3 regions of the Gottfriedia sp. OAE603 genome follow, and region 1 is predicted to be linked to each of the others. Evidence: riboswitches for the same ligand, from Rfam matches in the RefSeq annotation. Region 1 holds a riboswitch; each other region holds the start of a gene.
What was found. Region 1 has a riboswitch for lysine ahead of ABID96_RS16255 (aspartate kinase). Riboswitches for the same ligand answer to the same signal wherever they lie in the genome.
Positions count from the first base shown of each region.

Region 2: another riboswitch for lysine. It lies ahead of ABID96_RS12850 (amino acid permease); the one in region 1 lies ahead of ABID96_RS16255 (aspartate kinase).
Region 3: another riboswitch for lysine. It lies ahead of lysA (diaminopimelate decarboxylase); the one in region 1 lies ahead of ABID96_RS16255 (aspartate kinase).

Region 1 is NZ_JBEUNN010000001.1:3,171,305-3,181,990, reverse strand. It holds gene ABID96_RS16275 (MDR family MFS transporter) at 1-683, shown strand, start outside; gene ABID96_RS16270 (P-loop nucleotide/nucleoside kinase family protein) at 1,079-1,576, shown strand; gene ABID96_RS16265 (hypothetical protein) at 1,912-2,082, opposite strand; gene uvrC (excinuclease ABC subunit UvrC) at 2,264-4,036, shown strand; lysine riboswitch at 4,169-4,342, shown strand; gene ABID96_RS16255 (aspartate kinase) at 4,455-5,696, shown strand; gene ABID96_RS16250 (DUF4083 family protein) at 5,821-6,021, shown strand; gene ABID96_RS16245 (YslB family protein) at 6,052-6,498, opposite strand; gene ABID96_RS16240 (succinate dehydrogenase cytochrome b558 subunit) at 6,802-7,437, shown strand; gene sdhA (succinate dehydrogenase flavoprotein subunit) at 7,450-9,216, shown strand; partial or broken gene sdhB (succinate dehydrogenase iron-sulfur subunit) at 9,224-9,986, shown strand; gene ABID96_RS16225 (acyl-CoA thioesterase) at 10,477-10,686, shown strand, end outside.
Region 2 is NZ_JBEUNN010000001.1:2,522,672-2,533,357, forward strand. It holds gene ABID96_RS12815 (hypothetical protein) at 1-185, shown strand, start outside; gene ABID96_RS12820 (GNAT family N-acetyltransferase) at 275-946, opposite strand; gene ABID96_RS12825 (GNAT family N-acetyltransferase) at 963-1,634, opposite strand; gene ABID96_RS12830 (carbon-nitrogen hydrolase family protein) at 1,660-2,523, opposite strand; gene ABID96_RS12835 (zinc-dependent alcohol dehydrogenase family protein) at 2,679-3,680, opposite strand; gene ABID96_RS12840 (TetR/AcrR family transcriptional regulator) at 3,809-4,366, opposite strand; gene ABID96_RS12845 (MBL fold metallo-hydrolase) at 4,367-5,065, opposite strand; gene ABID96_RS12850 (amino acid permease) at 5,233-6,681, opposite strand; lysine riboswitch at 6,880-7,057, opposite strand; gene pdxK (pyridoxine/pyridoxal/pyridoxamine kinase) at 7,291-8,106, shown strand; gene ABID96_RS12860 (nitroreductase family protein) at 8,172-8,879, opposite strand; gene ABID96_RS12865 (RrF2 family transcriptional regulator) at 8,996-9,418, opposite strand; gene ABID96_RS12870 (MDR family MFS transporter) at 9,771-10,686, opposite strand, start outside.
Region 3 is NZ_JBEUNN010000001.1:3,907,034-3,917,719, reverse strand. It holds gene ABID96_RS19690 (magnetosome magnetite crystal formation protein family) at 1-76, opposite strand, end outside; gene ABID96_RS19685 (TVP38/TMEM64 family protein) at 190-849, opposite strand; gene ABID96_RS19680 (DoxX family protein) at 1,025-1,411, shown strand; gene ABID96_RS19675 (VC0807 family protein) at 1,636-2,286, shown strand; gene ABID96_RS19670 (cation diffusion facilitator family transporter) at 2,339-3,214, opposite strand; lysine riboswitch at 3,529-3,702, shown strand; gene lysA (diaminopimelate decarboxylase) at 3,840-5,162, shown strand; gene ABID96_RS19660 (C40 family peptidase) at 5,322-6,452, shown strand; gene mscL (large conductance mechanosensitive channel protein MscL) at 6,535-6,927, opposite strand; gene msrB (peptide-methionine (R)-S-oxide reductase MsrB) at 7,077-8,027, shown strand; gene ABID96_RS19645 (hypothetical protein) at 8,188-8,415, shown strand; gene ABID96_RS19640 (MDR family MFS transporter) at 8,542-9,804, shown strand; gene ABID96_RS19635 (D-alanine--D-alanine ligase) at 10,019-10,686, shown strand, end outside.

The DNA of each region.
Region 1 (10,686 bases):
TGACAATGATTATCGCAAGTATTATTGGTGGTCAACTTGTATTTAAAGTTGGTATTAAGTCACAAATTATGACAGGGATGTTTGTCATTGCATTAGGTCTATACCTTCTAACAACTTTAGATATGGATTCAAGTAAGACGATTGCAACAATCTTTATGGGGGTAATGGGACTTGGAATTGGTCTAGTAATGCCAACGATCACATTAGCCTTACAAGAAGTATTTGACAAAAAAGAATTAGGTATCGTTACTTCTTCAAGCCAATTCTTCCGTTCAATAGGCGGAACATTTGGTGCAACTGTATTAGGTGCAGTTATGAATAGTAAATCAGGTACACTTTTAAATGATGAATTAGTACCATTTTTAAATAAATTACCAGAACAAGCAGCACCATTAGTAAATAAATTTAAAGATATGATTGATTCGAATCCTCAATCGGTGTTTACAATGTTATTTAATGAGGATGCTAAGAAATTAATTCCGAATGATTTATTACAAGGTATGCTACCAATTATTAAAACATCATTAATGGAATCTCTTCACAATGTATTCTTTGTTGGGTTAGGCTTTATAATTGTTGGAGCGATTTGTACACTTTTCATAAAACAAATTAAGCTTACTAATAAAAAAGCTGGCGATGATGAATTAAAAGAAGACGTAGAGGCTGAAACGGCTACTTCATAATATAAAAAGAAAACCTATGGGAACTTTAACGGGTTCTCTTTAGACGGACAAAATAGAAAAATCACATAGTAAATCGCACACCTATTCGGAAATTACGAGTAGGTGTTTTTTATTTTTATAAGCCTTTTCTTAAAATTATTTTATAAAAATCGCACCAATTTTTGTATAAAGTCAACAGTGTACAATAGCCATTGTACACTATTTTCTAAGTGCGATTTTTGGTGCTAAGAGTTACACTAAAAGTGTGTAAGTTTTTTAATAGAAAGTAGGGCTTAATTTTGCGATTTTTAAAACCAAAGGAAAAGAGTTTGAAAAAACAGATTGGGAAGTATCGCAAAAGACCATTATTTAATTGACAATCCAATAGGAGGGGAGAAAAAGTGGGGTTAAAAAATTTGAAACAAATGGGGACGCTATACTTTTTCTGTGGAAAAATGGGTGCAGGAAAATCAACTAAATCAAATCAATTGGCGATAGATAAACACGCGGTACTGCTGTCTGAGGATGAATGGATCTCATCACTTTATCCCAATCAGGTTGCATCATTTGAGGACTATCTAAAATTTTCAGCACAGATTAAGCCATTGGTGAAAAAGCATGTCCAAAACATATTAAGTGTCGGTACAGATGTAGTGATGGATTTTCCAGCTAACACTCAAAAATTGCGAAAGTGGTTTTTGGATATGGCGTCAGAGGTCAATGCAAGCCATCAAGTAATTTTCCTTAATTTAAATAACGAGCAATGCTTACGTCAAATTGCACAAAGACGAAACGAACAACCCGAAAGAGCTGCCTTTGACACTGAAGCGGTGTTTATTCATGTTACTAGTTTTTTTGAAGCACCAGAAGCATCTGAGGGTTTAAATATTTTAGAGCTTAGTGGAAAAGAATAATAAGGAGTTCAACACAGCGTTATAGACCCAGTAAGAACAGGTCATTAAATTATAAAAACGCAGAGGATGCTAAAACCTCTGCGTTTTTATTTGCTATGTTATTCATTTCTCTTTAGGTGAAATACCAACTGTTTTTAATGTTAAAACATATGAGATTTTAAAGGGTTTTTAATTTTTGTCCCCTATAATAGAACCCGTTATGGGAAATCATAGGTTTTTCTTTTTAAACTGCCATTGATACTTTTTGCTTTTTCTTTTTAGTCTTGCGCTTTGTATTCCTTATTATCCATGATTATGCTAGTCCTGTACTAGTTAAAATGAATAAACCAATTCCACTAATTAAACCAATAATTTTGATTTGTTGAATTTAAACCGGGTTGCATCGAAAATTTTGGTTCTTCGTGCCCCTTGTTAAAATATAATACGATTCCTGTAACTGATTTAGTTAACAAAAATACTGAAACAATTACTCCTAACCCAAAATGAACAATTCTTATTTTTTTCATATTTTTCTCCTCTAAAATTTAAAATTTATAAGAGTATAGTAAGGAGTGAAACTTAATTTTTGCTTAAAATAATAATTCAGATCATTAATATATATAAATCAATTATCTAATTTAATTATTTTCAGTTTATGACTTTGCAGATTATAATAAAGTGTACAACTCCACGAAAGGGGGTAAGACATTGGACAAACATTTAAAAGAAAAATTAGCGCTTTTACCTGATCAACCAGGTTGTTATTTAATGAAGGATGTTCAGGGAACTATCATTTATGTAGGGAAAGCAAAAATTCTAAAAAATAGGGTTAGATCATATTTTACAGGTTCTCATGATGGAAAAACGTATCGATTAGTTCAAGAAATTACCGATTTCGAATATATCGTTACATCTTCCAATATGGAAGCTCTAATTTTAGAGATGAATCTTATCAAAAAGTATGATCCGAAATATAACATCATGTTGAAGGATGATAAAACATATCCCTTCATTAAAATAACGGCTGAAAAGCATCCTCGTTTACTAATTACACGTAATGTAAAAAAAGATAAGGGGAAATATTTTGGTCCTTTTCCAAATGTAAATGCGGCGAATGAAACAAAAAAATTATTAGACCGTTTGTATCCACTTCGAAAATGTTCTACATTACCGGATAAAGTTTGTTTGTATTATCATATTGGGCAATGTCTTGCACCTTGTGTTAAAGATGTAACTGATGAACAAAATCAAGAAATTGTAAATGAAATTATTCGATTTTTAAACGGTGGAGAAGATCAAATCCGAAAAGAGCTCGAAGCGAAGATGTTGGCTGCATCAGAACAATTGGATTTTGAACGAGCGAAAGAGTTTCGAGATCAAATTGTCTCTATTGAAGCAACGATGGAAAAACAGAAGATGATGAGCAGTGATCTAGTTGATCGTGATGTATTTGGTTATGCCGTGGATAAAGGCTGGATGTGTGTACAAGTATTCTTTGTCCGTAGAGGAAAATTGATTGAAAGGGATGTATCATATTTTCCAATTTATGACGAACCTGAAGAGGCATTTTTATCTTTTGTTGGCCAATTTTATGAGAAAACACATAACATAAAGCCAAAAGAAATTTTTGTACCAGATAAAGTAGATATTGATCTCTTAAAAGAGTTATTAAATGTTCCTGTTCTCCAACCTAAAAGAGGACAGAAAAAAGAATTAGTCGTTCTAGCAAATAAAAATGCAAAAATCGGCTTACAAGAAAAATTCAAGTTGATTGAAAGAGATGAAGAGAGAACAATTAAAGCAATCGAAAAGCTTGGAGAAATATTAAATATTGAAACTCCTTATCGAATCGAAGCATTTGATAATTCTAATATTCAAGGTACCAATCCAGTTTCTGCTATGATTGTTTTTATTGATGGCAAGCCTTCTAAAAAGGATTATAGAAAATATAAAATTAAAACCGTAGTTGGACCTGATGATTATGATTCAATGCGTGAAGTGGTTAGAAGAAGATATTCAAGAGCTCTGAAAGAAAACCTTCCTCTTCCCAATCTAATTATTGTTGATGGAGGAAAAGGTCACTTATCAGCAGTTGAAGATGTATTACAAAATGAGCTAGGGTTGTATATTCCAACAGCTGGATTAATAAAAGATGAAAAACATCGTACATCTGAGTTAATAATAGGACAGCCACCTCAAATTGTTCAATTAGGCAGACAGAGTCAAGAATTCTTTTTATTACAAAGAATTCAAGATGAAGTTCATCGTTTTGCAATTGAATTTTATCGTCAACTTCACAGTAAATCGATGGTTCAGTCCGCATTAGATGGTATTACCGGAGTTGGTGGTACTAGAAAGAAAGCATTATTAAAACATTTCGGTTCTGTAAAAAAAATCAAAGAGGCAACAATAGAAGAACTGATCCAAGCAAAAATCCCAAAAAATGTAGCGGAAGAAATTTATCAGCACTTTAGAAAGTAATAGAGCATTTTTCGTCTTATTTTTTGTAAATAGCTTCTAGGAGCATAACGTCAATGTTCACGGTATGAGGAGAAAAATTCCTTGACACTATTTTCAAAATAATTTATATTAAGTTAAAAATATAATATTTTCTCTCGTAATAGAGGTGCAAAACTTAAAAGTATGCTGTCATAGACGTGTGGCGTTGTTATGGACAGCTGAAAGGAAGTTTTGCCGAAATGAAATGAATCCACAATTCTTTTCGTTGGGACTGCATTTAATAGGTGTAGTACTGTCGCATACTAAATGCGGGGAGCTATTGAAGAGATGTTGATGATTTGTCTATTTTATTACAATTTTTGTAAATTAGGCGCGTGAACATTGCTTCACGCGCTTTTTTGTATTCTTTTTTATGAAAAATAGGTGAGGATGAGTAAAAATGGGAATAATTGTTCAAAAATTTGGAGGGACTTCAGTCGGTTCAATTGAGCGTATACAGCATGTTGCTGATACAGTAACAAAAGCGTATAAAGAAGGTAACAGTGTTGTTACTGTTGTTTCAGCAATGGGACATCATACTGATGAACTAGTTAATCTTGCACAGCAAATTAGTCCACAAAATAGTAAGCGTGAAATGGATATGCTTTTAACAACTGGTGAGCAAGTCTCAATATCTTTATTAGCAATGGCAATACAGGCTAAAGGATTTAAGGCAATCTCATTAACTGGTTGGCAAGCAGGAATCCAAACAGAATCGATTCATGGAAATGCTCGTATTGAAACAATTCAAACTGATAGAATTCAACAATTGATAAATGAAGGATTTATTGTAATCGTCGCTGGTTTCCAGGGCTTAAGTAATGAAGATGAAATTACAACATTAGGTCGTGGTGGTTCTGATACTACAGCGGTAGCGTTAGCCGCAGCATTACAAGCTGAACGATGTGACATTTATACGGATGTTTTAGGTGTTTATACAACGGATCCAAGAATTGAGCCAGAAGCAACTAAATTAAGTCATGTATCATATGACGAAATGCTAGAACTAGCTGCTTTAGGTGCAGCTGTTCTACACCCAAGGGCTGTAGAATTTGCAAAAAATTATGGATTAGTTATACAAGTAAGATCAAGTCAACATGATGAAATAGGTACGTTTATTGGGGAGGAAAATCAAATGGAACAACAATCAGTCGTAAGAGGAATCGCTTTTGAATCAAATGTCACAAGAATGACTTTAAATGGTTTACATAATCAAGTCGATCTTTTACCGAATATCTTTACGATACTGGCAACAGAGGGAATTGACGTAGACATTATTATTCAAAGTGTGACTTCAGATAATTTAGTCAATCTTTCATTCTCTATTAAATCAGAAAATATGTTAGAAACAATCACAATTCTTGAATCTAAAAAAGAATATTTAGGATATGTTTCATTTGATTTTGAAAGCGAGCTTGCGAAAGTTTCGATTGTTGGAAGTGGAATGGTTTCAAATCCTGGCGTTGCTGCAAATATGTTTAAATTTTTAGCAGAAGCTAGTATCCCAGTTAAAATGGTAAGCACGTCTGAAATTAAAGTATCAACAGTAATTCCAAAGTCGCAATTACAAAATGCGGTTCATGCTCTGCACAAAGGGTATGAGTTAGATCGCGTTCAAGAAGAAGTAGTTGTAGAAGGATAATAATCAAAACCCCTTTAGTCACAAATTTCCTTTCAATAGGAACTTGATGATTAAAGGGGTTTTTAACATTTTAGCGAAATATTACCATATAATAGAAGTAGTAATTGATAATGGAGGTTTTCATTTGATAAATGCAGGGATTGCTTATGGAGATATTGTCTTTCAATTAATATTATTAATCCTTCTCATTCTATTATTCGTTTTTATTAGTTTATTTCTCATGAATTACATTATTAAAGGTGTTAAGAAAAATAAACAACTAGATGAAATGAATCGTAAATTAGATGAACTAATAAAGAAAAGTGATAAAGAAAATATGAAATAAGCCTGATCAATTAGATGAACAGGCTTATTTTTATTTTTTTATAACTGGATCTTTTAGATCCCATTTTACTTGGAATTTTACTTTATCAGAACGTTTACTTTGCTCTTCGTATGTTTCTGCAATTACATCAATTTGTTGTTGGATTTGCATTGCCAAAAAGCCTGCCTCTAATTGATAAGATACATCTTTTTTATGTTGATTTCTGTATGTAACTAGTTCAGAAGTTAAAACAAAATGAACTTCTTGTTTTTTTTCATCTACAACCGTTAAAGTTCCCCAACCAGCTGATTCAAAAAATCCGATGATTTCTTCAAATGTTGCTAATGGATATTTTCTAGCAATCATTTTTCCCGCCCAATATAATATATCATGTTGCTCTTTACCTAGTAATTCTGAAAGTAAATCATTTCGTAAGAGTTCGTAGCCAAAACCAGAAATATTCCCTGGTGTTTTTAAAATATCATTGCCGTTCATCATGGTCGAATAGCTCTCCCTTTCCTTAAAAACATGTTTTTATTATATACAATAAACAATAATAAAAACAATAATTGAAAGCCTTAATATTTGTAGATTTACCAATATTATTGAGAAGTTTTTTCAGTAAAGAAAAATGTACGCGTTTTCTTGACCTGTAATATTAACAGGAGTAAAATGAACTTTAGATAAATCTCATAAAAATTTAGATTTTTATGGAAATTACATTATTTTCTATTTTTCTAGAATAATAGAAGCAGGTAATTTTATTTTCATGTTCACAAACTAAAGGGGGCAGGGTTTTACATGAGCAACAAGAATGGCCAGGAGTTTTTCCTTAGAAAACTTCATTCATTGTTAGGAGTAATTCCAGTAGGAATATTCTTAATGCAGCACTTAGTTGTCAATCATTTTGCAACAAAGGGAGCAGAATCATTTAACAAAGCTGCTGAATTTATGGCGAATTTACCATTCCGCTATTTATTAGAAATTTTTATTATCTTATTACCGATCTTATACCATGCGATTTATGGACTATACATTGCTTTTACAGGCACTAGCAATGTGAAAAATTATGGTTATTTACGAAACTGGTTATACTTATTCCAACGTATTTCTGGAGTTATTACTTTAATCTTTATAACTTGGCATGTGTGGCAAACTCGTATTGCGGCTCAATTAGGTGCAGATGTAAATTATGATATGATGGCTGATATTTTTAGCTCAAAATTCATGATCGCGTTCTATATTGTAGGTGTTATTTCAACTATTTTCCACTTTGCTAATGGATTATGGTCATTCTTCATTTCTTGGGGAATTACTGTCACACCTAAATCGCAACGTATTTCGACATATGTTACTTTAGGAATTTTCGTTGCTCTATCAATCGTTGGATTACGTGCGATTTTTGCATTCATTGATCCGCAGCTAGCAAACATGTAAGGAGAGAGAGACATGAGTGGAAAAGTAATTATAGTTGGCGGTGGATTAGCTGGATTAATGGCTACTATTAAAGCCGCTGAAGCTGGTACAAAAGTTGATTTATTCTCATTAGTTCCTGTTAAACGTTCACATTCAGTATGTGCACAAGGTGGAATTAATGGTGCAGTTAATACAAAAGGTGAAGGTGACTCTCCATGGGAGCACTTTGATGATACAATTTATGGTGGAGATTTCTTAGCAAACCAACCACCAGTTCAAGCAATGGCAGAAGCAGCACCTGGAATTATCCACATGATGGACCGTATGGGTGTAATGTTTAACCGTACGCCAGAAGGACTGTTAGATTTCCGTCGTTTTGGTGGAACTCAGCATCACCGTACAGCATTTGCTGGTGCAACAACTGGCCAACAATTGTTGTACGCATTAGATGAGCAAGTTCGTCGCTATGAATCAGAAGGTCTTGTTCAAAAGTTTGAAGGTTGGGAATTTTTAAGAGTAATCGTTGACGATGAAGGCGTTTGTCGTGGTATCGTAGGACAAAACTTATCATCAATGGAAATTGTAAGCTTTCCTGCTGACGCAGTTATTATGGCTACAGGTGGACCTGGAATTATCTTTGGTAAATCAACAAACTCAATTATCAATACAGGTTCAGCAGCAGCAGCAGTTTACCGTCAAGGTGCAACATACTCTAATGGTGAATTTATTCAAATCCACCCTACTGCCATCCCAGGTGATGACAAAAACCGCTTAATGAGTGAAAGTGCTCGTGGTGAAGGTGGACGAGTTTGGACATATAAAGATGGAAAGCCATGGTATTTCCTAGAAGAGAAATATCCTGCATATGGAAACCTTGTACCAAGGGATATTGCTACACGTGAAATTTTCTCTGTATGCGTTGACCAAAAACTTGGTATCAATGGAGAAAACATGGTGTACCTAGATCTTTCTCATAAGGATCCAAAAGAGCTAGATATTAAACTTGGTGGAATCATTGAGATTTATGAGAAATTTACTGGTGATGATCCGAAAAAGGTTCCAATGAAAATTTTCCCTGCGGTTCACTATTCAATGGGTGGCTTATGGGTTGATTATGATCAAATGACTACTATTCCAGGATTATTTGCTGCAGGTGAGTGTGATTATTCAATGCACGGTGCAAACCGTTTAGGTGCTAACTCACTATTATCAGCAATTTACGGTGGGATGGTTGCTGGACCAAATGCAGTTAGATATGTAAATGGTTTGGCTAAATCTGCTGATGATGTTTCTTCTTCAGTATTTGATCGTAATGTTGCTGAAGAAAATGAAAAAATGAATCGTATCCTTTCTATGGATGGAACTGAGAATGCATACCTACTTCATAAAGAGCTTGGAGAATGGATGACTGATAATGTTACAGTAGTTCGATTCAATGATAGACTCTTAAAAACTGATGATAAAATTCAAGAGCTTCTTGAGCGTTATCAAAATATCAACATTAATGATACTGCTAAATGGAGTAATCAAGGTGCTACGTTTACACGTCAACTTGAGAACATGCTTCACTTATCACGTGTTATTACATTAGGTGCTTACCACCGAAATGAAAGTCGTGGAGCACACTATAAACCAGAATTCCCAGAACGTAACGATGAAGAATTCTTAAAAACAACTATGGCAAAATTCGATGAAAAGTTAAAAACACCGATTTTCCATTATGAAGAAGTTGATACTTCATTAATCCAACCAAGAAAACGTGACTATTCTAAGAAGAAAGGGGATAAACAAAATGCATAATGGGACAATGACAGCTGAAAAGACGATTACATTTATTGTAAAGCGTCAAGATTCACCAAATTCAACACCTTATGAAGAAACTTTTCACATCCCTTATCGTCCGAATATGAACGTAATCTCGGCTTTAATGGAAATTCGTAAAAACCCTAAAAATGCTAAAGGTCAAGATACTACAGCGATCACTTGGGACATGAACTGTCTTGAGGAAGTATGTGGTGCATGTTCGATGGTTATCAATGGGGAAACCACGCCAGTCATGTACAGCGTTAGTTGACCAATTAGAGCAACCAATTCGCCTTGAGCCAATGAGCACGTTCCCAGTAGTACGTGACTTACAAGTTGACCGTAGCCGTATGTTTGACTCTTTAAAACGTGTTAAAGCTTGGATTCCGATTGATGGAACACATGATTTAGGACCAGGACCAAGAATGCCAGAAAAGAAACGTCAATGGGCATATGAGTTATCAAAATGTATGACTTGTGGCGTTTGTTTAGAAGCTTGTCCAAACGTTAATAGTAAATCTAACTTTATTGGACCAGCACCACTTTCACAAGTTCGTTTATTTAATGCTCATCCGACAGGTGAAATGAATAAAGAAGAACGTTTACATGCGATTATGGGCGATGGTGGACTTGCAAACTGTGGTAACTCACAAAACTGCGTTCAATCTTGTCCAAAAGGAATTCCATTAACAACTTCAATTGCAGCATTAAACCGTGCTACAACAATCCAATCTTTCAAAGATTTCTTTGGTAGCGACGAAATTTAATAAATTAAAAGACATGTCCAATTGTGGGCATGTCTTTTTTTGATCATTTCTTCTTAAAGATTATTGATTATAGAATTAAAAATATTTGAACAGAAGTTGATCCCAACTAAACTTCGCACTTTTGTAGGAAGTATTGGAAGACGACTCTGCAGACAAGTTAGCTAAGTATGTTACATCTATGACGTCTTGTCATAAGGCATGCATAGCCTCATCAATAGTTTCTCAAAAGGATTAAGCTCACGTACAACTTAGTTTTAACATAATGGAGTTGTCATCAAAATTAGGTATACTAAAATAGAAACAGTGTATACGAAATCAACCTTTCATAAAATCGATTACGACTTGATTCGTAAAGTAATAAGTTATTATCTTAAAAAAGAAATTCAACTATAAATAATCGCATCCAAGGTTACATAAAAATGAGTGAATATTCATTCTTTTTTTAAAGAAACATATGTATAATAGAATTAATATACTAGGGAGTGATCGTATGGGGAAAATGAGTTATATTTCAAACTTTGAGGAATGGAAGGCAAGTTTTTCTTTTAATATAACTATTAAAGTGCGTTTCAATGAAACAGATATGTTTGGGCATATGAATAATACTGTGCCTTTTACTTATTTTGAAGAAGCTCGTATTGAATACTTAAAACATTTAGGTTTTATGCAAGAATGGGTTTCTATTGATAGTGAAGTAATT
Region 2 (10,686 bases), 650 kb from region 1:
AAGATGAGTATACAAATGACATGAATCAACTGTTAGAAATTATTAATGCCAAAGGAGATACTGGTGAACTCTTGGAAATTGTAGACAAATACAAACAAACAGAAAATGAAGAAAGCAATCATAACCATGATCTTTTCTATCAAGAACTACGTGTGATTGCAGAGGATAGTGCAAGAGAAGATTAAACATAAGTTTAATGAGAAAAAAGCATAAAAAAAGCTTATCGACTAGTCTAATCACAGGGACTTTATCGGCAAGCTTTTTATTTCCAAAATTAAAAGTATAATAACTCCACTTTTTCTTTAGCTTCTAAGTTTTCAATCATTGTAAACCATGATTCAGGCTTATTTGGTAAAACAGTATAATAACGTTTTAAGAATTTCACAATTAAATCCGTAGGTAGCTCATAAATATCGCCGTCCATCGGAACGAAGCAAAGATCTAAACCTGTAATAGCCTCACCATCATTGTGCCAAGAAGGATGAACATATGAGAAATTAAGACGCTTATAGCCAAGGTGAGCCAACACTTCACGACGTACATATGGATCCATCGGCTTAACTCCGCCAAACTCATAATGATCTACACGATATGGATCATAGATTTCAGCAAACATACCTGATAATTTTTTACCATTTGCAGTAGCTAATGCATGCAAATCTTCTAATCTTTTTTTTGCCAAAAACGGCCCAACACCCAAACCAGCTTGGCCAATGATTGTAAAATCTGTCATAGCAACATTAAAATCCTCGTAATAACGATACTCTGTAGCCCCCACTACTTTTCCTTCGTGAACAGCAACAAAAACACGAATACCTGGGTCCTCCAAAGGTTCCTTCCAAAGATCAAATTCAAGTACTTCTTCAGGGGGAAATACATCTTGCATTAATTGATGCATTTGTGAAAATAACGGATCTTTGATATTCACAATTCTACTAAATTCCATTACATGACCTCCCATCTTAAATTGAATTCACAAATGGATTTTTCCATTCCATTAACGTACCGTAATGACACGATTCTTCATCCTCTAAGTAATCTGCTACTACTTTAACTGGCGTACGACCGCAGCGAAGTAAAAAGGAGATAACTGGATCTTTTAATTCTCCATTAATAACAGCATCCAAATACTGCTCGGGAGACAATTCTTTTGCAACTTTATGATATCCTGGCATTCGTCCTCCCCCGAGCAGTCGTTCCAAGCGCAAATGAACCACAATATCATACATTGAAAACATCAACCACTTGCCTAAACCTAATTTACGGTAGATTGGTCTAACTCCAATATCAACAACATACAGAGTATTTCCACTCGGGTTATGGTTACGAATATATCCACTATCTGTCATCTCGTCCCAGGTGTGATTTGGATGATTCGAATCAAAATTCACAAGTAATCCAGTCATTGAACCTGCCATTTTGCCGTTCACTTCAATACATAATGCTCCTTGTGGAAAAAGAGTCACGTGATTAGTAAGCTGCTCTTCATTCCACAAAAGCTCAGATGGAAATGGAGGCGGAAAGCTTTCCTGTTGGATTCGAATTAAGTCAGGAAAGTCCTTTTCTACATATTGACGAATTACGACAGGGACCGGTTTGTCTTGGTCGAAAACAAAGAATTCTTTTCGATACATATTAAAACCCCCAAATGCGAATGACTTAATTTGTTTCCCAATCTGGGTAAAGATCAATTCGGCGATCACGCCATGTAGTCACAGAGCCCTTTTCACGAACTTGATATAAAAGCTCTAAATTCAAATCCGCTGTAACAATCATATCTTGATTAATCTCCCCTTCCACCAAAATACCTTTTGGAGGGAATGGAATATCATTTGGCGTGATGACCACTGCCTGGCCAAAATTAGCTCGCATGAAATCAACAGTTGGAAGTGAACCAACAGTACCAGTATTTACAACATAGACTTGATTTTCGATTGCTCTAGCATGACTTGTGTAACGAACTCGATGAAAGCCATGACGATCATCAGTGCATGAAGGACAGAAGATTACATCTGCACCTTTTGCCTTTGCCATTCGAACGATTTCTGGAAATTCAATGTCATAACAAGTTAACATCGCAATTTTTCCTTTTTCAGTCTCAAATACTTCAAATGTTTCACCAGGGCTCATGTTCCACTCATTCACTTCAGTTGGTGTAATGTGAAGTTTAGCCTGTTCTGCAACTCGTCCATCCGGATAAAATAGATGAGCAACATTGTATAATCGATCGCCTTTGCGAATTACATGAGTTCCTGCAACAATGTGCATCTTGTATTGCTCAGCAAATTTTATAAATAATGCACGGTATTGCTCAGTAAAGTTAGGCAATTCTTGAATCGTTAATGCTTCACCTTTGTCATTGCCAATCGACATAAGCTGAGTTGTAAAAAATTCAGGAAAAACAATAAAATCCGAACCAAATTCTTCCGCTGTTTTTATATAATGCTCCACTTGATTTGCAAATTCTTCAAAAGAATTGATTGTGTGGAGATGATATTGAACAGCTGAAACTCTTAATTGCATACAATCCCCTCTTCCCAATGTCAATTATATATATTGTATAAACCTTATTTGATAATTTAACTAAATGAGCAAAAAACTCCTATGCTAAAACTATCATAGCATACGGAGTTTACGAAAAGATAAATAATTAATTACTATAGGATAACAAGTATATTTTATTCTGCATTGAACCTTTGATTTTCAACAATTACCTTTCCATATTCAACTTCTTTGTTTTCAAAATATTGATGAGCTGCACTTATTTCTTCAAATGTAAAACGCTGTGGATTTATAAGTGGCCTTACTTTTTCGGACTCTACAAGATTAGCTATTTTATGTAAAATCGCACCATGTTCTTTACGCCCTTCCTGTGTTTTTTGAGTGAGCATGATAAAAATAACATGTAATGATAAGGATTTACTATGAAATGGCGTTAAATCATGAGTAGAGCGAGCAGCGATCGCTAAAACCGTCCCTTTTGGTTTAACAGCTTGAAAAGATTTATCCAGATTATCAGTACCCACAGTATCAAAAACAACATCAAAGCCTTTACCATTCGTCAGACGCTCAACGTAGGCTAAGACCGGCTCATCTTTATAGTTTATGACGTGATCTGCTCCGAGCGATTTGACTAATGCTGCTTTTTCATTAGAGGAAACAGTAGTAGAAACAGTGGCACCTAAGGATTTAGCTATTTGTATCGCTACATGTCCAACTCCACCTGTGCCTCCATGAATTAAAATGTGGTCCCCTGCTTTTATATTCCCTCTATCAACTAAAGCCTCCCATGCTGTAATTGAAGTCAAAGGTAAGCTAGCAGCATCTTGAATTTGTATATTATTAGGTGCTTTTGCCAAAATTGACTCATCGACTAATAAGTAATCTGATAAGGCTCCGCCTGATGCATTAAACCCGTATACTAGATCTCCAACTGAAAAACGTGAAACAGTCTCACCAATTTCTACAATTTCACCAGAAAAATCACTATGTAGAATCATTGGAAAATTAGGTTGAAATGCGTTTTGAACAACACCTTTTCGAATTTTCGTATCAATCGGATTCACACTAGTTGCAGCAATCTTAACAAGAACTTGATTTCCTTTAGGAAACGGGTAAGGAACATCTATTTTTTGAAATTCAGAACTATTTCCATACTGATGAATAACCATTGTGTTCATGTATACTCCTTCTTTCTCAAAGCGAATTTTTCTATATTTTAACATATATTTTGTTTATTCAATAAATTAGAAACCCAGAAAACAAAGACAAAAAAACCTTTCATTTTTAAAAGGTTCTTTTACTTATTTTAAGATTCAATATTTTTCATATAATGTTTCAATACAAATCTAATACTCTCGTCTATCGGAATGTTTATACCGAAGCCGTCATGATCTTCAAGTGAAACAAATCCATGAAGAATACTTCTTAGCCCTCTGACAATATGGATTTGATCAATTTCATTTACATCATATGGTTTGAGAACTTCAAAAATCAACTCTAAAATTTGAGTTGCAACTACAGTGTATTGATCACCGACAGTGTGAGTTGATGACAGAGTTGATTGATATAATCCAGGGTGCTTTCGAGCAAAATGTATATATGCAAACGCTAAAGAAAAAATTGCCTCCTTGGATTGATCACAAATCGAAGAGTGAAGCTGCTCATAAAGCTGCTGGATACCATAAAGTGCAATACTATTTTTCAGTTCATCTAAATTTTTCACATGATTATAAATTGAAGGGGGCTGAATCGTTAATTTCTTAGCTAAATAGCTAATCGTTAAGACATCCCAACCTTCATTGTCTACGATTTGAATAGCGGTTTTCAGTAATTCATTAAAATTTAAACCAATTCTAGGTGACATTCACGAATCTCCTTTATTTAATGCATGATCAATTGCTTCTTGTGGATTTTTTAACATTGATCCATGACCAACTGCCAATAATGTTGGTTTCAATTGACTTATTTTACGAGCACTTTTGATTGCATCCTCTTTGCTCCACGTTGCCCATGCAGGAAATGGAAATAATAGGTTTAATTGCCCTGAAATTGCAATACCACCTCTTAATGTAAATGCATCTCCTGCAATCACAGCGTTTGTACGTTGATCTAAAAACGACATCGAACCAGGTGTATGGCCAGGTGTTTCAATTGCTAATAATGACCCAATTGTATCACCTTCTTGTAAATATCGATCAGGTGTGGTTTGAATATTTTTAGGTACTCCACCTCTTATAGGCAAATCAGGTTCATTTGGCTCTAAAGTAACATCACCCTTTAATAATTTCGCATCTCTTTTAGAAATTGATACAATAACATCAGGCATCATAGATTTTAAACGATCTAATGAACCAATATGATCCCCATGAGCATGAGTCAGTATAATGTTTGTAATTTTTTTCCCAAGTTCATTCGAAACAGAAATGATTTTATCCGCACTGAATGATAAAGCAGTATCAATTAAAGTAAGTTCATTTTCTTCTTCAACTAAAAAACAATTTACAGGGAATAAATTAGGTAAAAAACTGATTTGATAAAGAAAATTAGATTTAGTAACCTTCATCACAATTCCTCCTAAATAAAAACTAATGGTATTAGTTTTATAATACTAATGCCATTAGTTTTTGTAAACACCTAATTTCAATATATTTCCAATCAAATCAAAATAGAAGCTTAAACTAGCTTAATCGCAAACAAAAAACCCCTCCACCAAGATGGAAGGGTTACAATTTATTTTCTGCTTAAATCCATTTCATTATAAGCAACTACTTTTGTTTTATATTTAAATTTATAGCCTAACCAAACAATTAAGAATACTGGTATACCAATGTATGAAACAAGCACACCTTGCCAGTCAATTACATTGCCAGTGAACGCTTGATAGTTTTGAGCTAGTACGATAAATAAACAAGCTAAAAATGCTAGAATCGGACCTAGTGGGAACCATTTTGCACGATATGGTAAATCATTTAAATCTTTTCCTTGAACAACATATGCTTTACGGAAACGATAATGTGAAATCGCAATACCTAACCAAGCAATAAATCCTGATAAACCTGATAAGTTTAATAACCAAGTATATACTTGACCTTCACCAAAGAATGACGTTAAGCATGCTAATGAACCAACTGCAAGCGTTACATATAAAGCATTTGTTGGAACACCATTTTTGTTAATTTTTGTTAAGAATTTTGGCGCTTTTCCTTCAATAGCTAAAGTATATAACATACGAGTAGAGGCATACGTACCACTATTCCCTGCTGATAATACAGAAGTTAAAATAACTGCATTCATTACAGAAGCTGCAAAAGCTACACCTAATTTTTCAAAAACTAAAGTAAATGGACTTACTGAAACGTCCCCTCTTAATAACTCTGGGTCAGTATAAGGGATTAATAAACCGATCACAAAAATTGCTAATACATAGAATAAAAGGATACGCCAGAAAATTTGTCGAATCGCTTTCGGTACATTTTTCTCTGGATTTTCAGTTTCCCCAGCTGCAACACCAATCAACTCTGTACCTTGGAATGAGAATCCAGCAACGATGAAGATTGATAACACACCTAAAAATCCATTATGGAACGGTGCTCCACCAGCAGTGAAGTTTTTAAATCCAACACTATCTCCACCTAAAATACCAAAAATCATTGCAATACCAACTACCAAAAAGACAATAACAGTTACGACTTTAATTAAAGCAAACCAAAATTCTGATTCACCATAGCCTTTAACTGATAATAGGTTTAAACCTAAAATAATCACTAAGAAAATGGCACTCCATAATACAGCAGGAGAATTTGGGAACCAATATTTCATTAACATTGCTGAAGCAACTAATTCAAAAGCTAATGTGATTGCCCAGTTATACCAATAGTTCCAACCCATCGCAAATCCAAATGCTGGATCTACATAGCGAGATGCATACGTACTAAAAGAACCTGATACAGGAAGATAAGTAGCCATTTCCCCTAAACTTGTCATTAAGAAATACACCATTATACCAATTAAGCAATAAGCTAATAAAGCTCCACCTGGACCAGCTTCACTTATTGAAGCGCCACTTGCTAAAAATAACCCTGTCCCAATAGAGCCACCAATTGAAATCATCGTTAAGTGTCTTGCTTTAAGTCCTCTTTTTAAAGAACCTTCATTTTGCGGGAGATTTGATTGTCCCATCTTTGTTGCCTCCTCTTCATTCTTGCAATACTATCTTTACGCAGAATTTGGGGCGCAAAAGTGTTGTTTGCTGTGTATTTTACTCAAGAAATTCCTACATTATGTAATGTTGGAATTTCCTAGAAAAAACACAAAAAAAACACGTGAAGAATGTTCACGTGTTTAAGACTCAGTTTATATGCGTCTAACAGCCAACATCTCTTCAATAGCCCTCCACAAGTAAACTTGTGACAGTCCTACGCTTATTCAGCAATAGGCCCAGCAACAAAATTGAATGGCAACTTTGTTACTTCGGCAGTTTCGCCTTTCATTACTTTTCTTTGGTTCCATAAACCTCCAAGTAATAACTCATCAAAACCGCGCCTCTATCCATACGAGATAAAGATCATATTTAATTAAATTTTATAAAATCACTATACCAATCTAATAATCTAGTTGTCAATTATTTTCTACAAAATTCTACAGAAGCAATTGAAGAATCCTTTAGAATTCTTGTTACCATTCCATTTATGATTCTTGTTTACCATCTACAAACTGCGCTACTTCCTGTTTTTTAGTGTACTTTTTGCTATAATGAAAATTGTATTTGAACAAAGGAGGAATTTTGATATGACAGTGTATAAAGCATTAACTCTTGCAGGATCAGATAGTAGTGGTGGCGCAGGTTTACAGGCAGACATAAAAACATTCCAAGAGAGAAATGTCTATGGAATGAGTGCAATTACTACATTAGTTGCAATGGACCCACATAATCATTGGCACCATCAAGTATTTCCGATTGATATAAGTACAATTGCAGCGCAATTAGAAACAATCGTTGTTGGTGTAGGCATTCAGGCAATGAAAACAGGAATGCTTGGATCTGTGGAAGTTATTGAATTAGCAGCTGAAACAATAAAAAAACATAATATAAATCGTGTAGTAGTTGACCCGGTAATGATTTGCAAAGGGAATGACGAAGCTTTACATCCTGAAACAAATGATGCATTAAGAGATGTATTAGTCCCTTTATCAACTGTAGTAACACCAAATTTATTTGAAGCAGCACAATTAGCAAATATGGCTCCGATTAAAACAGTTGAACAAATGGAAGAAGCAGCACGTAAGATTCATGCATTAGGCGCAAAATTCGTACTTGTTAAAGGTGGAAGCAAAATTCAACATGAGAACGCTGTTGATGTTTTATTTGACGGTGAAAAAATTGAACTTTTAGAATCTGACCGAATTAAAACAACTTATACACATGGTGCTGGTTGTACATATTCTGCAGCAATCTGTGCAGAATTAGCTAAAGGAGTAGAACCTAGAGAAGCGATATATACTGCTAAAAAGTATATTACTGAAGCAATTCGCCACTCATTTAGATTAAATGAATATGTAGGCCCAACAAACCATATGGCATATCGTTTACATGGTGAAAAATAAAATAAAAAAGAAAAGAGCAGGTTAAGGACTATCCCTTTACCCTGCTCTTTTTACTTTACTTGAAATTAAAACTGATCCCAAGTAAGAACTTCGTCTAGCGTCAAACGAACTTTTTCAAAACCAGCTTTGATTCCCTTACCAACAGAGATTAACATAACTGGTTTGAAGTTTTCAGGTACATTAAATGCTTCTACAAATTTCGCTTGATCAAAGCCACCCATTGGTACTGTATCTAAACCTTTTGCTTTTGCCGCAAGCATAAGCTGCATTGATACTAATCCACCATCAATCATCGCTACTTTTGTTGCGATTTCCTCTGGGAAATTACCATAATTTTTAACAATTGAGCCTACGTAAAAATCTTTAACCTCTTGAGTCATCATACCTTTTTCAACTAATTCATCATAAATTCGATCGGCATTTACATATGCTTTTGTATCACCTAAAACTGCAATAACAACTGAAGCATCAACGATTTGTTGTTGATTATTAGCAATTGGAAGTAATTTTTGTTTCGTTTCTTGTTTATTAATAACTAAAAATCTCCATGGTTGTAAGTTTGAAGAAGATGGAGCTTGAACTGCAATTTCTAATAGTTCACGAACTTCTTCATCACTTAGTTTGAAATTTGGATCATAATGACGTACTGAACGTCTTTCTTTTGCTACTGTAAAGAAATCAGAACTATCTAGATGTTTAGGAGCCTCATTTCCAAAATCTATTTCATTCACTTTATTTAAATACTCTTCTCTATCTGATGATACTTTTGTCATTTAAATCTCTCCTTCAAAACTGTATTATTTACAGATACAGTATAAAACTTTAACTGTATAAAAGTCAACTACAGTTTATCAAAAAAAATAAAACCGAAACAATGTTTCGATTTTATTTATCTAATTTCTTTTGGTAGTAAATCAGCGACAGTCTTCTTTGCAAGACCTTCTACAAGCCAACTTTCCATTTCATCTTTTAAATTATATAAAGCTGAACGAGTTGAAGCTGTGAAGCATTCATGGCTATTCACATCTAAAAATCCTTGTGAATATGGATCAGACCTCATTGCATCATAAACATCTTTTAATGAAATTTCACTTGCATCTCTAGCTAAGTAATAACCACCCTCTCGCCCTTCTTTTGCTGAAATAATCCCAGCTTTTACTAAATTGGCAAGAATTTTTCTTAAAAAGGTCGACTGTGCTTCAAGTTTTTGAGCCATCATAGAACTTGGACAAATTCCATCATGCTCTGCCAATACAAGTAAAGACTGAAGAGCAAGTCCAAACCATTTCGTACTAGAAACCTTGTCTTTCAAAAGCTTTCACCTCAAATACTAGTCTATACGATTTTTGAAAAAAGACAACCTACTTTCAGATAGCTAAAGCAAATACAAGCATTAAAATTGAAATGAATTAAAAAAATAGGCTCTGTTAAAAAAGAATGTTGAATTCCATTCCGGTACTTCGCTTTCCATGGGGCGTGACGACTTGAGCCTCCGGGGTCTCAAGTTTCCCGCATTCCCATAGGAGTCATCGCACCTTCCATTCCAATTACTCTCGAACCGGCTTTTCTCTTTATAAACTCTTAATGTATTTAGCTAAAATCAACAATTAATATTAACAGAGCCAAAAAATAAAAAAAAGAAGGCCAATAAATAGCCTCCTTTCTTATGATGCATTACTTTGTGGTAACTCTTTATTCGATAATTTTTCATTCCCCATTAAGAAAATTGAGATCATCGCTAAACCAACTGGAATTAAAGTCCATAAGAAAGTATGAGCGATAGAAGTAGCAAACACTTCTGATATTTTATCTAAAACCGGAGCAGGAATCATTTTACTTGCCTCAGGTGTTAACGCTTGATTGATATCTAAATTTTGAGGCGCACCACTATTCCCGAGTGCACTTGAAATTTTATCAGAAAAGACATTTCTTTGAATAACACCAAATACTGTAATACCAACAGTCATTCCTAATGCACGAAGGAATGAGTTCGTAGAGCTTGCTGAACCACGGTTTTCATTATCAAAATGGTGCATAGCTGCCATACCTAAAACTGAGAATGATACACCTACACCAAGTCCAACAATGATCATATACAGTACAATTTGGAATTTCGTTGTATCAGGTGATAATGTTCCTAAGCATAAAATACCTGCTAATAATAGCACGACAGAACCCGCCATTAAGTTACGATAGCTAGTTTTATTTGCTAATGCTCCACCAAATGCAGCAGATATACTTACACTAACCATCATTGGTAATAATACTAATCCAGAGTTTGTTGCGGTACCACCTTGCACAAACTGGATAAAAATCGGGATATAGATTGTTGCTGCAATAAACGCAGCACCATAAAATAAGCCTACAAAATTGCTTGCTGCAAAAAGACGCATTTTGAACATTTCAAACGAAATAATTGGCTCGGGAACTTTTCTTTCAATGAATAAAAAGATGATAAAGAAGACCGCAAAAGCACCAAATAAACCTAAAATTTGAATAGAATCCCACGCGTACTCTTTTCCACCAAGTTCTAGTGCAAACATTAAACTGACAATACTAATGACGAATGTAGTTGCACCC
Region 3 (10,686 bases), 740 kb from region 1:
CAATGATTGGGAGTAAGAATGGTGCGAAAAAAACACTGAAATAACATAGTGAAGATAATATTTTATTTGTTTCCATCAGAAACCTCCAAATTAAAATGAATGCTACTTACTTATTATAGAACAAATATGATTGGAGAATGATTGATTTATTAATAAAAAATTAAAATGATTTAATAATAAAAGTTGAATTTATACATTTTCGTTTTCGGAAGTATAGTGAAGCTCGTTTTTCTGTTTTTTTCGAATGGAGATATAAACAATTAAGATGATTACGATTGGAGCTGAGATACATAATGTTACCCATGGTGCAGCTATTAGAAAGTTACCGTAAAGTGTATATAGCGTTACGATTGGGATCGTTCCAGCTAATACGGTTGTGATATATGAAAAATATGGCATTTTGGTTGATGCAGCAATAAAGCAAGCTCCATCTGTGGGAGCTAAAGGGGTTGCAACAGTAATAAATAAGTATTTCTTACCGTTTGAAATAATCTCGTTATTGAGTTTTGGATATTTTGTTACCATATAGTGTTGAATATGATTACTTAATATACTTCTACTGATACCATAAATAATAGTTTCAGTTATGAACATACCAATCATTGAAAGGATGATTGTTTCAATAGGATTAAAAAATAAACTCCCTGTGACAATGAGCATTGTACTAGGGATGAATAAAAAAATTCGAGCGCAAAAAATACCTACAAATAAAATCATTGGGTTAATTGTGGAGTCTTCAATAAAATGTTTAATATCATTTAATGATAATTGGAACAAATTAAAATGAACAGCTAGTATTAACAAAATAAACCAAGAACTAATTACAATGATTGGAACGACTTTTTTCATGATTAAGCTCTCCTTTGGTTTATGTGAAAACGAAGTGTTAATGTATTCTATTCTTAAAAAGTGCGAAAACTGATTGTTTTTTGAAATTATCAATAAATAACATAATTATCTCGAATTTAGAATATTTATTTAATGAGCAATAGATATCTCAAATTAAAGGGATTGAGGTGTAGCTATGCTAGATGAGGGCTTATTGGTTATTCGACTTTTTTTAGGAATTATATTGGCAGGTCATGGCGTTCAGAAATTATTCGGATGGTTTGGTGGCTACGGAATTAAAGGAACCGGTCAATGGTTAGAGTCAATTGGTGTGAAACCTGGTGGATTTTTTGCATTTTTATCAGGAGCAGCGGAACTAATAGGAGGCTTACTTGTTGCAGCAGGCTTGTACACGACAGTTGGTGCATGGTTAATCATACTGGTTATGTTAGTTGCCATTTTAAAAGTCCACTTAAAAAATGGTTTTTGGATTACTGCCAATGGTATTGAATATAATCTACTCATTATTGCTACATCAGTTGGTTTACTATTAACAGGACCTGGCTCTTTCACTTTATTTTGATAAATAGGAGAGAACATTCATGATATTTGGATGTTCTCTTTTTTGTTTTAAGTTAACTACCACAAATAACTATTGAAGAAGGATTATCATAACCTTTAAAGAACTTATCATTTATGAAGATTGTAGCTAAAGTGTTTGCATTTGAATTTTTTGCTATAATCAAATTTAAATAAATAAAACGCTAATACTACAAAAGTAGAATATGGAAAAATGAGGTTATAAAAATGAAAAAAGAAAGTAATTTGATTATTTACGATCTAATATTGTATTTAGTACTCCCACTAGTAGGTTATAAACTTTTAAAGCCGTATATTGGAGATTATTGGGCGATGATTGTCCCAACCATTCCTGGGATTTTATATACTTTATTTCGTTTTTGGTATACAAAACAATTTAATGTAACTGGAATTTTTATTATTTCTACAATGAGTGTTAGTACTGCATTGGATCTTATTGCAGGTACAAAAGATAATTTACTTCTATATAATGTGTATTACCACATTGGCTTAATAGGGGTATTCTTCATTCTTTTAGCGATAAAGAAGCCATTGCCATATTACTTTATGATTGATATTGCCGCAATCCAGGGACAAGAAAGAGAAGAAAGTAAGAAGCTGTATAAACATCCTTCACTGTTCAAGTTGTTCCAATATTTGTTTATAGCTTGGATTGTTAAAGATATCATATTTACTGGAGCACAATGGTGGATGCTTGAAACCTATGGTGCGAAGGCTTACTACTCAAGGACTATCATTTTCACAGTAGGTGGCTATATCTTTGGAATTATCATGGCAATCGGTTATGCAATGATTACGATGAGAGCACAAAAAATTAAAGAAAATGAACATCAGCCTAAAGATGAAATTATCATTTAATAGAAAAAGCACAAAAGCACATCTAAAAAAGATGTGCCTTTTTTGTTATTTCTTATTTTACATTTCTAACCATTTCATTTTCTGGTTCGACATGAATTAAAATTTGGGGATTAATTAGAACTTTTTTGATCTCATCTTCTATTTTATCGCAAAGTAGATGAGCTTCTTCAATGCTCATGCTAGACGGTAAAACAAGATGAAAGTCGATGTGTTCCTCAGCGCCGGATCTTCTTGTTCTTAAATCATGGTATTCAATAAATTGCGATTTGAAATTTAATAAAACTTGTTCAATTTGTATAATTTCGTCTGAAGAGAGCCCCGTATCTAATAATGGCGTAAAAGATTTCTTTCCAAGCTCGATAGATTCTTTCATTATATATACAGCAATACCAATACCAATTAATGCATCTAGTACGACCCAACCTGTAAGAGATACTAATATTAAACTAGCCGCAACACCTAGCGATGAATAGACGTCCGTTAATAAATGTAATGCATTTGATTGCATTGCGACAGAATGCGTTTCGTCTCCTACTTTTTGAACTTTTTTCCCAACTCGCCAATTAATGAATGCTCCGAGCAACATGACGATTACACCAATAAAAGGAAGTTTTATAGGAGAAGGGTGGATTAGTTTTTCAACAGATTCAACGATAATCCAAATTCCAGCAATAAAAATGAGCAGCGTTTCAACAGTACCCGAAATATTTTCAAATTTACCGTGACCATAAGGATGTTCCTTGTCAGGTGGCCGATTCGAAATTTTTACTGAGAAGAATGCGATAACGGAAGCGACCAAATCTAATAAAGAATGAATTGCCTCCGATATAATTGCTACAGAACCAGTAATGATTCCAACTGCTAATTTTAATAAAACTATAAAAGAATTACTACAAATTGAAAGTAATGCAATTTTGGTTGAATGCAATCTATTCACCTCTGACCAATTTTTTCTACTAAAGCTAAGAGTGTTGTCCTAAGGCAACAAAAAAGAAAAACCACTAACATGAAGTTAGTGGCTTGTTTTTTTTATATGATGTTTTTTAAAATTCGTTGGATAGTTCATATTAATCACCTTTTTTTAGCGCGTAATTAATATTTTATAGTAAAGATAATATTTTGAAAAGAAAAACTTGTGTAGACCAAATGATTAGTAAAAACATGAAACTACAGATTATTTTTTAAAAAGGTTTGACATCTATTTTTAGACTGTGTTATACATAGACTAATATAAATAAACAATCTATTCGTAGAGGTTGCATTGTATATGAGTATCGTTTAAGAGAACTGTGGGTTTGATGACTAAACGAAAAAGGATCCGATGCCGAAGCATTAGAGCGCCACACGCTAAAATGCTGGGACTGCATTTAATAAATGTAGTACTGTCACTTGTATTTGTGAAGAGCTATTGAAGAGATGTGATTGGCAATATCCTTTTTATTTTAAAAGTGATAGGCACATGAACATATCCTTCATGTGCCTTTTTTAATACACTAATACATTGAAGGCTTCTGGTGAATGAACTTGTGTTTAGTTATGAAGGGAGAATATTAATGTATTTACATGGTAATAGTCGAGTTGATCATAATGGACATCTAGAAATCGGAGGTTGTAGTACAGTTCAACTAGCTGAACAGTATGGGACACCCTTATATATATACGACGAAGCATTGATTGAGTCTAAATGTAGAGAATTTCAAGAAGCATTAAAAGAGACAGGATTAAAATATCAAGTTGCTTATGCAAGTAAAGCTTTCCTTTGTATTGAACAAGCCCGCTTAATTGAAAGAGAAGGGTTTTGTTTAGATGTAGTATCAAGTGGCGAACTATATACAGCGATACAAGCAGGATTTCCACCTGAGAAAATTCACTTTCATGGGAATAATAAATCAATAGAAGAAATTGAAGAAGCTTTAGATGCGAAAATTGGTTGTTTCGTAGTCGATAATTTCTTTGAGTTAGAAGTATTACAAGCAATCGCCGAAAATCGTGGAGTATATGTATCAATCTTATTACGTGTAACACCTGGAGTAGAAGCACACACTCATGAATATGTCATGACAGGACAAGAAGATTCAAAGTTTGGTTTTGATATCACGTCAGGTCAGGCAAATGAAGCAGTTGCCATTTCGTTAGATTCACCAAATTTAAAACTGTTAGGTATACATTCTCATATCGGCTCGCAAATTTTTGAACCAGATGGGTTTGTTCACGCAATTAAAATATTAATGAACTTTTTAAATGCACTAAAAAATGAATTAGACTATACAGCTGAAATATTAAACGTAGGTGGCGGATTTGGGATTCGTTATACTTCTGAGGACGAACCGTTATCAATCGTTGAGCATATTGATCAAATTACTTCTATTATTAAACAACAATGTGAAGAATTATCGTATCCAGTTCCTGAATTATGGTTAGAGCCTGGTCGTAGCATCGTTGGTGAAGCAGGAACAACTCTTTATACGATTGGAGCAACAAAAAACCTACCTTCAGTAAGAAAATATGTTTCTGTTGATGGGGGAATGACTGATAATATCCGCCCAGCACTTTATGGATCAAAGTATGAAGCAATGCTTGCTAATCGCGCAAATGATGAGAATAAAGAGGTCGTATCAATTGCAGGTAAATGTTGTGAAAGTGGAGATATGTTAATTTGGGATTGTGAATTACCAGTTGTTGAGAGTAATGACTTATTAGCAGTATCATGTACGGGTGCATACGGATATTCAATGGCTAATAATTATAATCGTATTCGTCGTCCGGCAGTAGTATTTGTAAAAGACGGTGTATCTAGAGTAGTAGTACAACGTGAAACGTATAAAGACTTAATTAAAAATGACATGATTTACATTGAAAACTCTTCTATTAGATAATAGAAGAGTTTTATTACGGTTTCTTAACTATTGCATGTTTGTTTATCGACAGATTAAGACATATTTATCATTTATATTACAATATTGTAACAAAAGCGACTCCCTTCGCAAATCTATGATATAAATACCTAGTAGATAAGCGAGAGGAGACACGCTGAAATGTTTAAAAGAAAACTTACAGTGCTGGCTATTGCAGGTACATTTTTAGTATCTTTAGCGCCGAATGCTTCGGTAAATGCCGAAACGAAAGTAGAAAAAAAGCAAGCTGAAGTAGATAAATTCCAATCACAATTCAAAAAATTAAGTAATGATGTTAAAAAGATAGATCAAAAGATTAAAGACACTAAAGCAAAAATACAATCTAAAAAAGAAGAAATCTCTGAGACTCAAAAAATCATTCAAGATAAAAATGCTAGAATTACATATTTACAAGACCGTATCGAGAAGCGTAACGAAATGCTAGAAGATCGTCTTGTTGCGATGCAAAAGCAACCAAAAGTAAATTTAGTAACTGATGTTCTATTCAACTCTGACGGTATTGTTGATTTCTTTAATCGTTTAAATTCAATTACAACGCTTTTTGAAGCAGACCAAGATATCATTAAAGAACAAGAATCAGAACAAGCTGAAGTGGAAAAAGAAAAACAACTTGTGAACGAGAAAAAAGAATCTCTTGTTAAAGCAAAAGAAGACCTTGTAGCTCAAGAAAGCGATTTATCTAAATCACAAGCAGCAAAAGAAAAATCATTAAGATCTGCAGAATATAGATTAAAACTTGCGGTTAAAGAATTGCAAGATGCAAAAGAAGATGTAAGAGTAAGACAGTTAGAACAACAATCACTTGAATTAGCTGAACTATCGAATGATAGCGATGACTCTAACTCTAGTGCTTCAGGCAATGCTGGCCCATCAGAAAATGAAGGACCAATTGCTTCAGGTAATGCAATTGTAGACTTTGCAATGCAATACCAAGGTGTTCCTTATGTATTTGGTGGAACGTCTCCAAGTGGATTCGATTGCAGTGGATTTATTTGGTATGTATATTCGCATAATGGTTATGGTTTCTCACGTGCTAACGTAAAATCATACTGGAATATGGCTACAAAGATTAGTTCTCCACAACCAGGAGATCTAGTATTCTTAGAAAACACTTATATTAATGGCCCTTCTCATATGGGTATTTATATTGGTGGTAACAAAATGGTTCATGCTGGAAGTAAAGGTATTGGTACAATCAGCTTAAGTAGCAGCTGGGTACGTTCACACTTCTTAGGATATGGCCGATTCTAATAAATTATTAACCTCGTATTATATTAAATATGGTACGAGGTTTTTTATTATGAATAAGAATAAAAGGCATGACTCAGATATTTCATGAGTCCATGCCTTTTTGATTTTTTACTTGTTCTTGTAACAAGTCGCGAATTTCAATTAAAAGTTGTTCTTCTTTTGTAGGTACTGGTGGTTTAGCCTCTTCAATTTCTTTCTTCTTAAAAGAGATTTTACTTAGTAATCTAATGAAGAAGAACACAGAGATTGAAATGATTAGAAAGTCGAAAACAGATTGTATAAATGAACCATATTTTATTCCGTGGTAAACTAAGCTGGTAAAATCTCGTTTCCCAACGATTAATCCAAGAAGCGGCGTCATAATATCAGCAACTAGAGAAGACACAATTTTACCGAACGCTGCACCAATAATAACCCCAACTGCTAAATCGAGAATATTACCTTTTAATGCGAATTTTTTAAACTCTTCAAACATAGTAGTTCCTCCTATATAATATCGTATTAGTTTACATAGAAATCTTAATTGTTTCAAGCGGTGTGGGGAGATTCGCAAGCAAAAATATTTATATCAGCACTTCAATATGGTAAATACTAAGTAAGACAATTATTTGGGAGGGATTCGAGATGGGGAATGAATTGGCTACATTTGCAGGTGGATGTTTTTGGTGTATGATCAAACCATTTGATAAGGAGCCTGGAATTATAAAAGTAGTTTCTGGTTATACAGGTGGGGAAAAAGAGAATCCAACTTATGAAGAGGTTTGTACACATTTAACTGGACACTATGAAGCTGTTCAAATTACTTTTGATCCGGAAGTTTATTCTTATGAAAAATTATTGGAAACATTTTGGCGTCAAATTGATCCAACTGATGAAGGTGGACAATTCCATGATCGAGGTAGTTCCTATAAAACAGCGATTTTTTATCATAACGAAGAGCAAAGACAACTGGCGCTAACATCAAAAGAAGAAATTGAAAAGAGTGGTGTTTTCAAAAAGCCGATTGTTACAGAGGTTTTACCTGCTAAACCATTTTATGAAGCAGAAGAACATCATCAAGATTATTATAAAAAACATCCGATTCGTTACCAGCTATATTATAAAGGGTCTGGACGTCAAAAGTTTATAAAAGAACATTGGAAAACAGGTCAAGAAGAACTGAAACAAAAGCTTACACCAATTCAATATGCCGTTACACAAGAAGATGCAACTGAACCTCCATTCCGTAATGAGTTTTGGGATCATAAAGAAAAAGGAATTTATGTTGATATAGTATCTGGTATTCCTTTATTTAGTTCACTAGATAAATTTGATTCTGGTTGTGGATGGCCGAGTTTTACAAGACCAATTTTAAAAGGTGAAATTGAAGAAAAGAAAGATTATAGTCATGGCATGATGCGAATTGAAGTACGTAGTTCAGAAGCCGATTCACATTTAGGACATGTGTTTGATGATGGTCCAGGACCAGAAGGGCTAAGATATTGTATTAATTCAGCGGCTTTGAAATTTATTCCTTATGACAAAATGGACGAAGAAGGTTATGGGAATTATAAAAGTATTTTTATCAACAAATAGATTGAATGAGTCGAGATGAAAAATCTCGGCTTTTTCTTTTCTTTAAAATATTTTCAGAATATAGTTACAATAATAAAAATATGTGTTAATATAAAAGTGTCACAAAGTTGTCACATTTAAGGTATTGCATTTAACAAAAATACTACAGGAGGTTATTTATATGAAGCGAACTGATAATGAAATCGTTGAAACGTATACTCGATATTCAGGTATTGTCTTTTTAATTGGTCTTATTCTTTTTTTACTATATTTCACTGGAAGCGGTTACGTACATACTGACGTTGTCTTAACAGTGAGCATTGTATTAATGGGCTCTTGTTCAACATTATTTTTACTAGGAACATTTTTGGGATTGATGTTTTCAGTCTCAACTAGAGAACAAGCTTAAAAAAGAGTGGGTGTTCAATGACTAAAAAGTCAATTTGAACACCCTTTTTATTTTGTTGAATTATTAAGATTTATAACATATACATTTAATAATGAAGATTTAGACGTACTAGGAGGTGTCGTTTATATGGAATTTTTTAAGAAGTTAAAAGGAATGGATCGGAATGTGTGGATTAGAGTAATTGGAGAAACCATTACAAGTAGCGCAATGATGATGCTGATGCCGTTTTTTGCTTTATATCTAGAAGGTAAAGTTGATTCTATGTTAAAGGTTGGTTTCATTATGTCAATTTCGCCAATTGCATCATTATTTGGTTCAATGCTTGGTGGAAGATTGGCTGATATATATGGTCGTAAACGTATGATGGTATTTTCAACGCTTGCCTCTTCAATCATTCTTATTTCATTTTCTTTTGTCGAAGGATATACCGCTTTTTTAATCCTTTCAATTTTATTGGGAATCAGTAATTCATTCTTTGATCCAGCTGCTTCTGCAATGGTTGCAGATGTGACTGCACCAGAAGAAAGAACGGAAGCGTATGGACTACTTCGAGTTGGTAGTAATTTTGGTACTGTTATAGGACCTCTACTTGGAAGTTCTATTGTATTTTTTTCGAAGGACAGTTTGTTTTACATCGCTGCAACTGCATTGGGTATCTATAGTATTGCTCAATTCGTTTTATTAAAAGAAACATTGCCAGCTGGAAATGTGAAGAGTAATGAAAAGGCAGGCACAAAGATACCATTTAAACAGGTTGTAAATATTATTCTTACTGATAAATTACTTCTTTTTTATGTTGCTACAGGTATTATTATTTCTATGGGGTTCTCACAAATCGAAGGCATGCTACCACTTTATTTTAAACAAAGTTTCCAATCTCATTTTGGGGAGTGGACACCGTATCCATTTCTAATGTCACTTAATGGTTTATTAGTTGTATTACTACAGTTTCCGATTTCAAGTTATTTAGCGAATCGTTCAATTGGAAAAACGATGTTTTACGGAACATTATTATTTGGTTTAGGCATATTATCAATTGGATTTGCACCACCAATTTTACTTTCAATTGGATTTGGGAAATGGGTAATTTTATTCATTCTAGGAATCATTTTTGCTTACTACACATTTGGTGAGATGGTTATGTCACCAGTTCAAATGACTTTCGTTGCAAACATTGCTCCAGAAGAACTTAGAGCAACATATATGGCAGTTGGAAGTATGAAATGGACTATTGGTGGTTTCCTTGGTCCATTGTTAGGTGGATTCTTATTTGATCTGAAACTAGGTTTATGGCTATTTGTCATATTAGGTACTGGAGTAGTCGTTTCAGGTGTAATGTATCGTTCACTTGATGAGAAAGTAGCATTTAGAGAAAAAATCAAGGGCTAGCGCAATAAAACGCGGCCTTTTTTTATTTGAGTAAACAGAGAAAAACAATAGGAATAATTCTATGGGTGATCTGCTTTAGTAGTTAATCGTATTTCTATCACAACTCCAACTTAATTGCATATGTTGTAAAGAAATATAGGTTTCTACCCATAAAAGCTTATACAGTTTGGGAGAAAGTGGTACAATAGGAAGAGCAAAAAATAGTAGGGGGAACATCATGAAGATTAAGTTAGGTTTATTATATGGCGGTAAGTCTGCTGAACATAAAGTATCATTACAAACAGCTTTTGCCGTTATTTCAGCTTTAGATCACTCAAAATTTGATGTGTATCCAATTTATATAACAGAACAAGGCGAATGGTTACAAGGTAAACAAATAGAAGGTAAAGTAGAAAGTGTAGCTGCTTTAAAATTCTCAAACGAAGATCAACATGTAAGTGAAATAGCTCCTGTTGCATTAACTTCATCAATTATTCCTGCAGCATCAAATCAAGAATCTACTGGACCAGTTGATGTAATATTCCCATTATTACATGGACCAAATGGTGAAGACGGAACAGTTCAAGGATTACTTGAATTATTAAATATCCCTTATGCTGGAAATGGTGTATTAGCATCTGCAGCAGGTATGGATAAAGTCATCATGAAAAATTTATTTGCTCAAGCTGGCATTCCACAAGCGAAGTATGTTCACTTCTTAAAAACAGAATGGAAGGAAACAGCTGAATCTTGTTATGAAAAAGTTGAACAAGAATTAGGTTATCCTGTTTTTGTTAAACCAGCTAATTTAGGTTCAAGTGTTGGGATCAGTAAAGCGAAAAATCGTGAATCTTTAGTTGCCGCATTTGAAGAAGCTTTCCAATTTGACCGTAAAGTCATTAT